2 linked regions of the Idiomarina loihiensis L2TR genome follow. Each later gene encodes a partner of the first gene's protein in a complex. Links are inferred from orthologs where the notes say so. Each region holds a gene or a part of one and is shown on either strand. Other genes may lie near its edges.

Region 1 (7,802 bases):
TCAGCGAGCACGCGCTGGTAGTCACTGGCATTCACAACAATAGTCACGTCTTTGTGGTTTTTCGCTGCTGCACGAACCATAGTTGGACCGCCAATATCAATATTCTCAATAGCGTCTTCCAGAGAGCAACCTTCTTTGGCAACCGTTTCAGCAAAGGGATACAGGTTCACGACAACCATATCGATAGGCGCGATGTTTTGCTCCTGCATAACACCCTGGTCGACATCGCGGCGACCTAAAATACCGCCATGAACCTTAGGGTGCAGTGTCTTTACCCGCCCGCCCATAATCTCTTCCTGACCGGTATGTTCAGAAACATCAATAACGGCAATGCCTGAGTCACGGAGTAGTTTAGCTGTACCGCCAGTAGAGAGAATTTCAATGTTCTTTTGAGCCAAAGCTTGAGCGAATTCAACAATACCGGTTTTATCAGAAACACTGATTAAAGCGCGTTGGATTGGACGGGTTTCCATTGTTTTGCCTTTCTATACTGAGTTAACTTACGGGGAGGTTAATAAAAAAAGGGCGCCAAAAGGCGCCCAAAAAACTTCTTAATTCATGCCGTATTTTTTCAGCTTCTTGCGTAAGGTGCCGCGGTTAATGCCTAACATGGTTGCGGCGCGGGTTTGATTACCCCGGGTGTAAGTCATGACTTCTTCCAGTAACGGTGCTTCTACTTCAGATAGCACCAACTCGTAAAGTTCTTCAGGATCCTGACCATCAAGCTGACGCAGAAAACTGTTCAATGCTTGTTTTACGGAATCACGCAATGGCTTTGGCTGTGCGTTATTGCCGATAGTGGTTAGGGGAGATACGTTCTCACGACTAGGGTTTTGATCAAACATAATGCGCTTATCTCTTCTCTACAGTGACAAAATAATCTTCAAGTGCCTTAAGTTGCTCGCTGGCATCCTCAAGACGATTAAATGTTTGCCTGAATTCATCATTGCTGGCTTGTTCTTTTAAATACCAACCAACGTGTTTTCGGGCGATTCTGACACCCTGGTAACTGCCGTAAAATTCGTGCAGTTTGCCAACGTGATGAATAACGGTCTCAGCCACTTCGGTTAAGGACGGCGGGCTTAGCTCCTGTCCTGTTTCAAGAAAATGAGCAATTTCTCTAAACAGCCAGGGGTTACCCTGCGCGCCGCGACCAATCATAATGGCGTCGGCTCCGGTGTACTCTAAAACCTGTTGAGCCTGCAGTGGTGTACGGATATCGCCGTTAGCCACTACTGGGATAGAAACAGCCTTCTTAATTGCCTTAATGGTGTCGTATTCGGCAATGCCTTTGTACATGCAGGCACGAGTACGACCATGAATGGCAAGAGACTGAATACCGCAACGTTCTGCCAGCTGCGCTATATCAATACCGTTTCTGTGTTCAGGATCCCAACCGGTTCTGGTTTTCAGTGTTACCGGAACCTCAACAGCTGCAACCACAGCTGTTAATATCTCTTCTACTAACCCGGGATGCTGCATGAGCGCCGAGCCAGCCATCTTCTTATTTACCTTTTTCGCCGGGCAGCCCATATTTATGTCAATAATCTGCGCACCCATACTCACATTCACGCGCGCTGCTTCGGCCATTAATGCCGGTTCCGAGCCCGCTATCTGCACAGCACGAATGCCCAGCTCTCCCGAATGATCCATGCGTTGCCTGGATTTATCGGTCTGCCATACCTTAGGGTTACTGGACAGCATCTCTGATACTGTAAGCCCGGCCCCCGTGCTGTAACACAGCTGACGGAACGGCTGATCAGTAACTCCAGCCATGGGAGCTAATATGACCTGATTGTCGAGTTGATATGGACCAATCCGCATCGGTTAAAAACTACTCAGCGAAAGGGTGAGGAATTTTAGGGAATTTGCGCAATAAAGAAAAGGCTATTTATTACGCAATTTGAGTCTTTTTTTCATTTTTTACTATTGACAAAGCGTACGCTTGTTAACCAACGCGGGTACCGCTGAGCATTGCCCAGTCGCCGTCTATAGTCGGGGTATCGAATTTTATGTGCGGTTGGTAAGCCTCAATAACCCCTTCTATTTGCCGTTCCAGTATACCGGATAAAACCAGTTGTCCGCCGGGGGAAACGAAGCCGAGTATGGTATCGGCTAGCTCTCGTAAAGGGCCGGCGAGGACATTGGCAAGTACCAAGTCCACCTGGGTTTCAGGTTGTTGGCTGGGTAGATAAAGGCTAAATTTATCGCCCACCTTATTGCGCTCAGCGTTATCTTTGGTCGCAATCAGCGCCTGTTGGTCAATATCAATGCCAACTACGTGTTCTGCTTTAAATAGTAATGCGGCAATGCCTAATATCCCTGAGCCACAACCGAAATCCACCACGGTTTTGCCGGTTGGTGGGTTGGCGTCTATCCAGCGCAGACACATAGCGGTTGTTGGGTGTGTTCCGGTACCAAAAGCCATGCCAGGGTCGAGCAAAATATTAACGGCTTCAGGTTTTGGTATCTCCCGCCAGCTGGGGCAAATCCATAAATTCTCGCCAAACTGAATAGGGTGGAAGTTATCCATCCATTCGCGTTCCCAGTCTTTGTCTTCCAGTGCATCGACTTTGTACTGCAAATCGCTGCCGAAAATGTTGGACTGTTTCAGGTTGGCAATAATGGCTTTGATGTCCGCGTCGGCGTCAAATAAGCCCGTGGCTAGAGTGTGTTCCCACAATATAACGTCGCCGGGGCGGGGTTCAAAAATGGGCGTGTCGGCGCCGTCTCGGTAAGTTACCGCCTGAGCGCCGTTAGCCATGAGCATGTCACCCACTTGGGGCGCATGCTCTTCACTACAGGAAAGGGTGAGTTGTATCCAGGGCATTAATTAATGCCCGCCTATACCAAGTTTTTTCTCAAGGTAGTGAATGTTGGTACCACCGTGCTGGAAGTTTTCATCTGCCATAATTGATTTTTGCAGAGGAATATTGGTTTTAATGTCTTCGATGATCAATTCATTTAAAGCATTACGCATACGGGCAATAGCAATATCACGGTTTTCGCCGTAAGTAATCAGCTTGCCTATCATCGAGTCATAGTTCGGCGGAACTTTGTAATCCGCGTAAACGTGTGAGTCCCAACGCACACCAAAGCCACCCGGAGAGTGGAAACGGGTGATAGTGCCCGGTGACGGTGTAAAGGTTTCAGGGTCTTCGGCGTTAATCCGACATTCAATGGCATGACCACGAATGACAACATCTTCCTGGCTGACCGAAAGCTGACGACCGGCTGCAATGCGCAACTGCTCTTTAATCAAGTCGATACCTGTGACCATCTCGGTAACCGGATGCTCAACCTGAATACGGGTGTTCATTTCAATGAAATAGAATTCACCATTTTCGTACAAGAATTCAAATGTACCAGCGCCACGGTAGCCAAGCTCTACACAAGCTTTGGCACAACGCTCACCAATAAATTTACGCATTTCAGGGGTGATACCCGGCGCAGGTGCCTCTTCAACCACTTTCTGGTGACGACGCTGCATCGAGCAGTCACGTTCACCTAAATGAATGGCATTGCCTTGTCCATCGGCCAGAACCTGAATTTCCACATGGCGAGGGTTTTCAAGGAATTTTTCCATATAGACAACAGGGTTACCGAAGGCTGCGCGAGCTTCGTTCTGAGTCATAGTGATAGAGCTGAGCAATTCGCTCTCCTCGCGTACAACCCGCATACCACGACCACCGCCGCCGCCTGCTGCTTTAATAATAATGGGGTAACCAATGCGCTTAGCAAGCTTCTTATTACGTTCGTCGTCGTCATCCAGAGGGCCATCCGACCCCGGAACGCAAGGAACGCCGGTTTTCTTCATTGCCTTAATGGCTGATACTTTGTCGCCCATAAGACGGATAAGATCCGGCGTTGGTCCAACAAAAATGAAGCCAGATTGTTCAACTTGTTCAGCAAAATCGGCGTTTTCGGCCAGAAAGCCGTAACCCGGGTGAATAGCTGCTGCATCCGTAATTTCAGCGGCGCTGATAATACGGGGAATGTTCAGGTAGCTCTCGTTCGCTGGCGCTTTACCTATGCAAATTGCTTCGTCTGCAAGTAAAACGTGTTTAAGGTTTCTATCAACCGTTGAATGAACTGCCACTGTTTTAATGCCGAGCTCTTTACAGGCTCGCAGTATGCGCAGTGCAATTTCGCCACGGTTGGCAATGACCACTTTATCTAACATGACAAATACCTGCGGTTACTTTATTCGATGATAAACAGTGGCTGATCAAATTCAACCGGCTCTTCGTTATCTACTAAAATCTGTTTAACGACACCGGATTTGTCTGCTTCAATCTGGTTCATCATTTTCATTGCTTCAATAATGCACAGTGTTTCGCCGGCATTAACGCGAGAGCCAACAGTAACGAAAGGCTTTGCATCAGGAGATGGAGCTTCGTAGAAGGTTCCAACCATAGGAGAGCGAACAACGTGGCCGCTAATTTCTTCACTGGCTGGTTCAGCCGCTGGCTGGCTTGCCGGAGCTGATTGTGGCGCTTGCTGAGGGGCGTGTTGCGGTTGTGGCGCGTATTGCATCGGTGCAGGCTGCGCACTGTAACGATTAATCCGAACTGACTCTTCGCCCTCGGTAATTTCCAGTTCTGCTACGCCAGATTCTTCAACGAGCTCGATCAGTTTCTTAATTTTTCGGATATCCATGCTAACGTCTACCTTTAGTTATCTGTATTGTTCAATGTAGTTAAAGCTGCTTGTAATGCGTATTCATAACCACGGGCGCCAAGCCCGCAGATAACACCGTCAGCCACGTCTGCCAAATAAGAATGGTGGCGGAAGCTCTCACGGCGATAAATATTGGAAAGGTGCACTTCAATAAAAGGGATTTTCACAGCCAATAACGCATCGCGTAATGCCACGCTGGTGTGTGCGTAGGCTGCCGGATTAATCACAATATAATCTACGGAGTCTTTGGCGGCTTGCTGGATCCAGTCAATTAACTGGTGTTCAGCATTGGACTGACGGAAATCTAGTGCTGTTGCGTGTTGTTTAGCAATGGCTCCCAGCGAATCAGCGATATCATCCAGGCTTTGCTTACCATAAAGCTCTGGTTCACGCTGCCCCAGTAAATTTAGATTCGGGCCATTGAGCACTAATATTTTAAAACGTTCTGCCATTGTGCCGCCATTTGCTGTGAAGTTACGGAAACTATTAAAAGTGACCACAACTTTCAGTTTGGGTTCCTATAACAACAGTATTATAGGGAAAAAAAGCAAGATTGCAGCACTTTACTGGTCTTATCAGCGCATTTAGGCACAAGTTTACTCGGAAACTATCTTTTCCAGATGCTTTTTGAAATCCTCAGCGTTCATATAACCGGTAACCCGGTATTCAGGGCGTTCGTTGCCTTCAGGGTCAAAGAACAGAATGGTGGGTAGCCCCAGCACCTTGTAGCGACTCAGAATCTCAACGTCTTGCGCGTTATTGCGGGTAACATCGGCCTGAATGAGTTTAAACTCCTGAAACTGCGCCTGAACCTGCTCATCTGAAAAGGTGTACTGCTCGAATTCCTTGCAGGCCACGCACCAGTCCGCATAAAGGTCTAGCATTACCCATCGGTCACTTTCTGCTACTTGTTGTTGTATGTCGCTGACATTACTAACAACAGTAAAAAGGCCGTGACTTTTTTGTTCCAGTTGCGCTTTATTAACCTGCCAGTAACTGCCTGTAGTAGCCGCCGCTGCTAAGAGTACAATAGTGATAACTTTCGTGGTGATCCGAAGCGGCTGGCTTATCGAAACAGCCAGAGATACGGCGGCGAGAATAAAGTAAAAAATCCACAGCCACATGCTAATACTGGTCGGAATAAGGCGCTCAATTAAGAATAAGGTAACTGCCAATAACAGCCAACCGAAGAACTGCTTAACCACGTTCATCCACGCGCCGGCTTTGGGCAGAAGCTTGCCGCCACTTAAGCCGAATAGAATAAGCGGCACGCCCATACCCAGGCTTAATGCGTAAAGAATAGCGACGCCGCTTACCATATCGCCCGATTGCGCAATAAAGAGTAACGCCCCTGACAAGGGGGCTGTGGTACAGGGTGATGCTACCAGGCCGGAAATAGCGCCGATAATAAAGACGCCAACGATATTGCCTCCGCTTTGCTGGCCGCTAAAGCTTTGCAGTTTTGACTGCCAGCTAATAGGAAGCTGCAGCGTATAAGCTCCGAACATACTCAAAGCAAAAAGCGCGAACAATACTGCAAGAACAATTAACACCACCGGATGCTGAAAGTAAGCCTGATACTGCATACCCGCTGATGCCACAACCAGGCCTAATAGAGAATAGGTAATGGCCATACCCTGAACGTATATAAAGGAAAGCCAAAGTGTGTTTTTCCAGTTACGTTCACGGTTGCCCAGCACAACGCCGGATAAAATGGGGTACATAGGAAACACGCAGGGGGTAAAAGCTAAGCCAATACCCAAAGCAAAAAAGAGTAACAATGTAATGATTAAATGTTGTTCACCTATACCGAACAGGCTGCTGTCGGTGTTTGGCGGTGCGGTGGCGGGGGCGGTTTCACTAGTACTGGAGAGTTTAATCTGCTTTTCAGTGGGCGGGTAACATAACCCCGCATCTGCGCAGCCCTGATACTGAACGGTAATGGTGTCGCCGGAAAACTCCGGGTTAAGTGTAAAAGACCACTCAACGTAGTTGCGGTATACAATTGACTCGCCAAAAAACTCATCGTTATGAGACTCGCCTTGCGGGAGTTCGGGTTCTGCTGCTAATGCATTTTCGGGAACCACCTTAAAGCGGTGTTGATACAAATAGTACTCGGGAGCGACAACCCAACTGACCGTCACTTTGCTGTCATTAACTTCGCTGTCGAAATCAAAAGCCTGATCTACCGATAAAAACTGATTGTCCTGCTGGAATGGATTCGACTGCACACTATGTGCTGGCGCAACGACGGCAAAAACCAGAGTTAAGGCTGCGAGACATGTGATGAATCTTTGTATCATTTAACTGAGTCCTGTATCCACGTCAGATAATCGGGTAAACCATCTTCAATATTGATGCTTATTAATTCTGGAGAATCGTAAGGGTGAATAGCACTGATGGTACTTTTTATGTCACTGAAACGTTCCGCAGTCGATTTTATCAGTAAAAGCCACTCCTGGTCTTCATGCAATTCGCCCTGCCAGGAGTAAATAGAGGTCATATTAGGCACTATGTTGACGCAGGCCACTAGCTTTTTTTCGAGTAGAGAACGCGCCAGCTGTTTAGCCGAGTCAGAACTGTCTGTGGTGCATAAAATTAATTGTGGTTGCTGAGTCATAGAACCTCCCTATAGCGCCTGTCAGTTTTGCAAATTAGCATAAAAATTTTTGAGCTTCCCCCTTGATAACAAAAATTCCTCCCCCATTTAATGTGCACACACATTTTTATCCGCCCCTTAGGGGTATTAACCACTAACAACAATAGGTTGAGGAGTTATCAACAATGAAACTTCGTCCTTTACACGATCGAGTCATTATTAAGCGCACCGAAGTCGAAGCGAAATCGGCTGGCGGCATTGTTCTGACTGGTTCTGCGGCAGAAAAATCTACTCGCGGTGAAATCGTAGCAGTAGGCAAAGGCCGCATTCTGGATAACGGTGAGGTACGTGCACTAGACGTAAAAGCTGGTGACAAAGTGCTGTTCAATGAAGGCTACGGTGTTAAAACCGAGAAAATTGACGGTGAAGAGTACTTAATCATGAGCGAAAGCGACATTCTGGCTGTTGAAGAATAAGACGTCAGAAACGCTTACTAGCACAACCGACTAAACGAATTTAAGAG
Region 2 (5,059 bases), 1.4 Mb from region 1 along the record:
GCAGAAGCCTGAGAACTCAATGCGTTAGCGACACCGGCATGGTCTTTGTCACTTAACATCCCCACAACAGCAAAAATTTTATGTTGTGGATAAAATTTATTCAAATAGCGACTAGCATAAACTGCAGCCTGCGGGTTATGCGCAACGTCCAGCAAAACTTCAATACCATTAACGGTATCAGGTTGCATTCTCCCAGGTAAACTTGCCTGAGTAATACCTTCACGAATAGCCGATAAGCTGACTGGTAACGGCAATTGTTCGATAGCCGCAATGGCTGTTGACGCGTTGATAAGAGGCAGTTTTGGTAACGGCAAGTCATTCAATTGGGTGTTCTGACTACGATAACTCCAGCTTTCATCGTATTCGGTACGATGAAAGTCACGCCCGACTTGATAAAGCTTAGCCCCGATGCGCTCCGCGCTTTCTGCAATACTGGCCGTTGGACTTGCTTCACCACAAATTAATGGCTTACCCGATCTGGCAATACCGGCTTTTTCATACCCAATGTGCTCACGATTATTTCCGAGAAAAGCAATGTGGTCGATGCCGATACTGGTGACCACAGCCACGTCTGCGTCAACACAGTTAACCGCGTCTAGACGCCCACCCAGGCCTACCTCAAGAATAGCGACATCCGGAGACTGGCGACCCATTAACCAAAGCGCCGCTAACGTACCAAACTCAAAATAAGTTAATGACGTATTGTTACGAGCCTGCTCAATAGCATGAAATGCTTTAACGTGTTCGGAGTCCGGCAATTCTTGCGCATTAACCCGAACTCGCTCGCGATACTCGGTAATATGCGGTGAGGTATAAACGCCGGTAGTGTAACCTGCCGCCTGCAGAATCGTTTCCAGATAGCAAACTGTTGAGCCTTTACCATTGGTTCCGCTAACCGTTATGACTAAAGCTGCCGGCTTTAATACGCCGGCATTAGCAGCCACTCTGGCTACACGCTCCAGACCCATATCGATATTTTTCGGATGAAGTTTTTCGAGGTAGGTCAGCCACTCCTGCAGTGATGCAGTCACTGCAGGAGCTGATGAAGATATCTCCGCCATTACTCGTTTACACTTACTTCCGTAGCTTCGGTAGAAGGTAAGTTTTGCATTTTCGCCAACAAACGGGCAACAGTATCGCGCATATCACGACGGTCGGTAATCATGTCGATAGCCCCATGTTCCAGCAGGAACTCAGCGCGTTGAAAACCTTCCGGTAAGGTTTGACGAACCGTTTGTTCAATAACCCGAGGTCCGGCAAAGCCGATGAGAGCTTTTGGTTCAGCAATATGAATATCGCCCAACATTGCCAGACTCGCAGAAACACCACCCATGGTCGGGTCGGTTAATATCGAGATGAACGGCAGGCCTTCTTCGCTCATACGAGCTAAAGCCGCAGAGGTCTTAGCCATTTGCATTAACGACATCAGAGCTTCCTGCATACGAGCACCGCCGGAGGCAGAGAAACATACCAGCGGAATACGATGCTTAAGGCAGACTTCGGCAGCCAGTACAAACTTAGCCCCTACCACCGATGCCATGGAGCCGCCCATAAAGTTAAAGTCAAAGGCAACCGCGACTAGAGGAACGCCTTTTACGGTACCTTTCTCGGCAATTAGGGCGTCGTTCTCACCCGTGCTTTTTTGCGCGGCAGCAATACGGTCTTTGTATTTTTTGGAATCTTTAAAGCGCAGAACATCTTTTGGCTCTAAATCTGTGCCTATTTCTTCGCGATTGTCTTTATCCAGAAAAATATCTAAACGGCTGCGCCCGGTAACCCGCATGTGATGATCACACTTAGGGCAAACATTAAGGCTGCGTTCTAAATCAGCCTTATAAATAATATTGCCACAGGCCGTGCACTTGCTCCACACGCCCTCTGGAACGCCACGTCGTTTGTTAATTTTTGGCTTCGCAAGAATTCTTTCTATCCAGCTCATACTATTCCGCCCAAAGGCTGTTATTAGTCAATTTGATGTAGCTTACATGGTACCACAAATGGGTCAAGCAAAGAGGTCATAACAGTGACTCTTAATCGCCTAGCCACAAAGGTCCCAGTGGAGCATCGGGTATATTATAGTGTTCCGGGTAAGTTACTGCCACCAGGTAAAGTCCGCCGGGTTTCGCTGTAGCTGCAGCCTTGGTGCGGTCTTTCTGTCTTAACAATTCTCCAATCCAGTCCGGTGGCTGCAGGTGCTGACCAACAACGATCAAACTGCCGACGATATTTCGCACCATGTGATGCAAAAAGGCATTCGCCGAAATATCCACGATAATATAGTCGCCACGGCGTTCAACCGTTAAATCGGAAACCTTACGAAACGGGGTATGCGACTGGCAATGAGATGCCCGGAATGCAGTAAAGTCATGTTCACCGACAAGCGCCTGAGCAGCTTCTTGCATAACTTCAGCGTCAAGTGGTTGATGATAATGACTGACCCCTGCCGAATGGATCCCCGGACGGAATCTGGTATTGGCAATAATATAACGGTAACGTCGCGACGTAGCGCTAAACCGCGCACTGAACTCACTGTCAACTTCCCGCGCCCAGCGTACAGCAATACCAGCGGGCAGATTACTGTTCACTCCTAACGTCCAGGCAACATCAGCTCTTGGTACCGGGACATCAAAATGCACGATCTGTGCGGTAGCATGAACACCAGCATCCGTTCTGCCGGCACAAGTTACCTCAACAGGCGCATTCGCTATTTTACTCAAAGCCTCTTCAACACACTGCTGAACACTGGCTACTTCACGTTGTCGTTGCCATCCATAATAACGACTGCCGTCGTATTCAAGGCATAAGGCCATTCGCATACTACTTTATCCTACGAATCTAGTTTCTGTTGCAGCGTCTTAGCTTCATTTGCCAGCGCTTCATCATCACCTTCTGCTAATTGCTGAAGAATCTCCCGAGCTTCGTCCTCTTCGCCCATTTCAATATAGGCTCTGGCAAGATCAAGCTGACCCGACGGTTCATCATCTTGTGGAGCCCCTTCGGCATCTCCAGATTCATCATCCGGTAAAACGTCTTTTACTGCCGACGACTGATAGCGATCACTGTCTTCGTCTTCCTCATCGGCATCCGCCATTAAGGAGTCAATATCCACAAATTCATCGTCGTCGGTAGCGCTAAATGCATCAGTTTCGGCTTCGCTTTCGGTGTCGTTTTCTTCTGTAGCCGGCTCATCTTCATCGACAATATTATCCGCATTATCGGAACCACCAAATAGCGACTCTAAGTCTTTGTCCGCTTCATCTTCTGCCTTATCAAGTTCCGCATCGTCGTCGGGAACTTCTTCTTCAAGGTCATCCAGTGACTGAGTCAACTCATCCGACTCTTGCAGCAACTGTTCCAGATTATCTTCTTCGGAGTCTTCTTCTACAGGCTGGCTTTCCTCCTGCGAGGTTAGCTCGGTTTCTTCCGCTTCGGCAGCCTCTTCTGATTGAGCCTCATCAGCTTCTGGTTCATCTTCGGCTTCGGAGCTGTCGGTTTCTATGCTTTCCGCTTTCTCACTTTCCGGCTCATCGGCTTCGTTTTCCGCAAGACCCAACTCAGCGAGAACATCATCAACCTCGCTGTCGTCAAAGTCATCCGGCAACAAGTCGTCACTTTCCTGGTCTGAATCAGTTTCGCCTTTGTCAGGCTTATCATCAACTGCACGCTCATCGTCGCTGTCAGCTTCTTCAGGAGTTTCTGAAGGCGCGTTGTCGGACAAAATGTCATCGATATCATCGACGTCAGCTACTGCAGACTCTTCTTCTGTTGCTTCACCTTCTTGCTCAATATTTTCTGAAACAGGTTCATCAGCATCTGCACTCGATGACTCCGGAGACTCTTCTTCATCAGTGACGGAAAGGTCAATCGCCTGTTCATCATCATCGTCGGCTTCGCCAAATAAACGATCCAGTTCATCCTGAGACAATTCACTAGACTCTTCGTCTTCTTCATCCGGCAATACAGCCTGATCATCGTCGTCTAAATCGTCTTCTACAGCCGGTTCAGTTTCGGCTTCCGGCTTCGGTTCTTCCTTCCTGGCATCGTCTTTTCCATCGTCAAGACGAACGCTCAAATCAGCGGCTTCCGGCTCATCCGAATTTCCGGTTAACTCAGCCTCTAGCGCACTTAAGTCGTCACCTTCGTCATCAGTGCTTTCTTCACCATCAATATCGAATAAGCCATCTGTACTGTCGTTAGGTACATCTCCCAGCAGTTCTTTATCGAGTTCAGCGGCGGCTTCTTCTTCAGTAAGCTCTTTACTGCTCTTTTCTTCCGCCTCTTCATCTTCCTCTACCGGTTTGGCTGAACGGCGCAAAAAGAAAAACACAATAAGACCGATAATAAGCAGTGCCGGTAATACTGATACAAGCAACATATTCAAAGGACTTTGCAACCAGTCGGAAAACCCGGACTCCTGCTCCAGCTCTTCTCTAGCCTGCTGTTCAAGCAGCTCCCGTTGTTGAGCTAATACCTGTTGAAACTGAACTTCCAGTTCATCGGTTTTGCTCACATTATTGGCAAGCTCATCTAAACGCGACGCTAATGCGTCGATACGCTCCTGCAGAGACTTATTCTCTTCATACATGCGCTCAACCGCCTGCATGGACTGCTGCATATCAGAGCGCAACTCCTGAAAGTTTTGTTCCTGTCGCTGTTCAACTTCCTGAATGGTTTGTTCAGCTTTCTCCCGGGCCTGCTCAAGTAACTCCTGCTGTTCCGCGCGAGTTTTCTGAGTGTCCTGCCGAGCTTGCGAGAGTTGTTGAGACTTGGTTTTTAATTGGCTATCTACCACGACTTGCCGACGAGCGGCTTCGGGGTTAACCATTTTGATTTCTTGCAAAGAGGGAATGCGCAGGTAAAAACCATTGAGCATGCGGTTCATATTACCATCGACGAAGGCATCGTCATTAGCCTGCACAATAGCAACCATAGTCTGATACTGGGTCACACTGGAGTGTGGCTTATAACGCCGCGCAATATCCCACAAGGTGTCGTTGCTGCTTATAGGCCCATAGCGCTCCTGGCCGATACGAACATCGGTTGCTTCTGAGCCTTTCTC

Evidence for each region. Proteins that work in one complex are often made in the same cells at the same time.
Region 2: the proteins of accC (region 1) and accD are in contact, whole or in part, in a solved structure (PDB 8UXZ), measured with the Escherichia coli proteins. The link is inferred for Idiomarina loihiensis L2TR from one-to-one orthologs.

The regions. Positions count from the first base shown.
Region 1 is NC_006512.1:2,445,255-2,453,056, reverse strand. What follows is about bases 2,009-4,879. They hold accC (acetyl-CoA carboxylase biotin carboxylase subunit), read right to left. Parts: upstream 4,184-4,879; coding sequence 2,834-4,183; downstream 2,009-2,833. Other genes in these bases: aroQ (type II 3-dehydroquinate dehydratase), read right to left, coding at 4,674-4,879; accB (acetyl-CoA carboxylase biotin carboxyl carrier protein), read right to left, coding at 4,204-4,659; prmA (50S ribosomal protein L11 methyltransferase), read right to left, coding at 2,009-2,830. In the rest of the region: purH (bifunctional phosphoribosylaminoimidazolecarboxamide formyltransferase/IMP cyclohydrolase), read right to left, coding at 1-473; DNA-binding transcriptional regulator Fis, read right to left, coding at 552-845; tRNA dihydrouridine synthase DusB, read right to left, coding at 853-1,824; more of prmA, read right to left, coding at 1,949-2,008; more of aroQ, read right to left, coding at 4,880-5,132; IL_RS11730 (protein-disulfide reductase DsbD), read right to left, coding at 5,277-6,983; divalent-cation tolerance protein CutA, read right to left, coding at 6,980-7,300; IL_RS11720 (co-chaperone GroES), read left to right, coding at 7,465-7,755. UniProt on the Escherichia coli protein: This protein is a component of the acetyl coenzyme A carboxylase complex; first, biotin carboxylase catalyzes the carboxylation of the carrier protein and then the transcarboxylase transfers the carboxyl group to form malonyl-CoA.
Region 2 is NC_006512.1:1,084,490-1,089,548, forward strand. What follows is about bases 1-2,945. They hold accD (acetyl-CoA carboxylase, carboxyltransferase subunit beta), read right to left. Parts: upstream 1,940-2,945; coding sequence 1,061-1,939; downstream 1-1,060. Other genes in these bases: folC (bifunctional tetrahydrofolate synthase/dihydrofolate synthase), read right to left, coding at 1-1,061; truA (tRNA pseudouridine(38-40) synthase TruA), read right to left, coding at 2,031-2,816; IL_RS05220 (FimV/HubP family polar landmark protein), read right to left, coding at 2,828-2,945. Also shown: more of IL_RS05220, read right to left, coding at 2,946-5,059.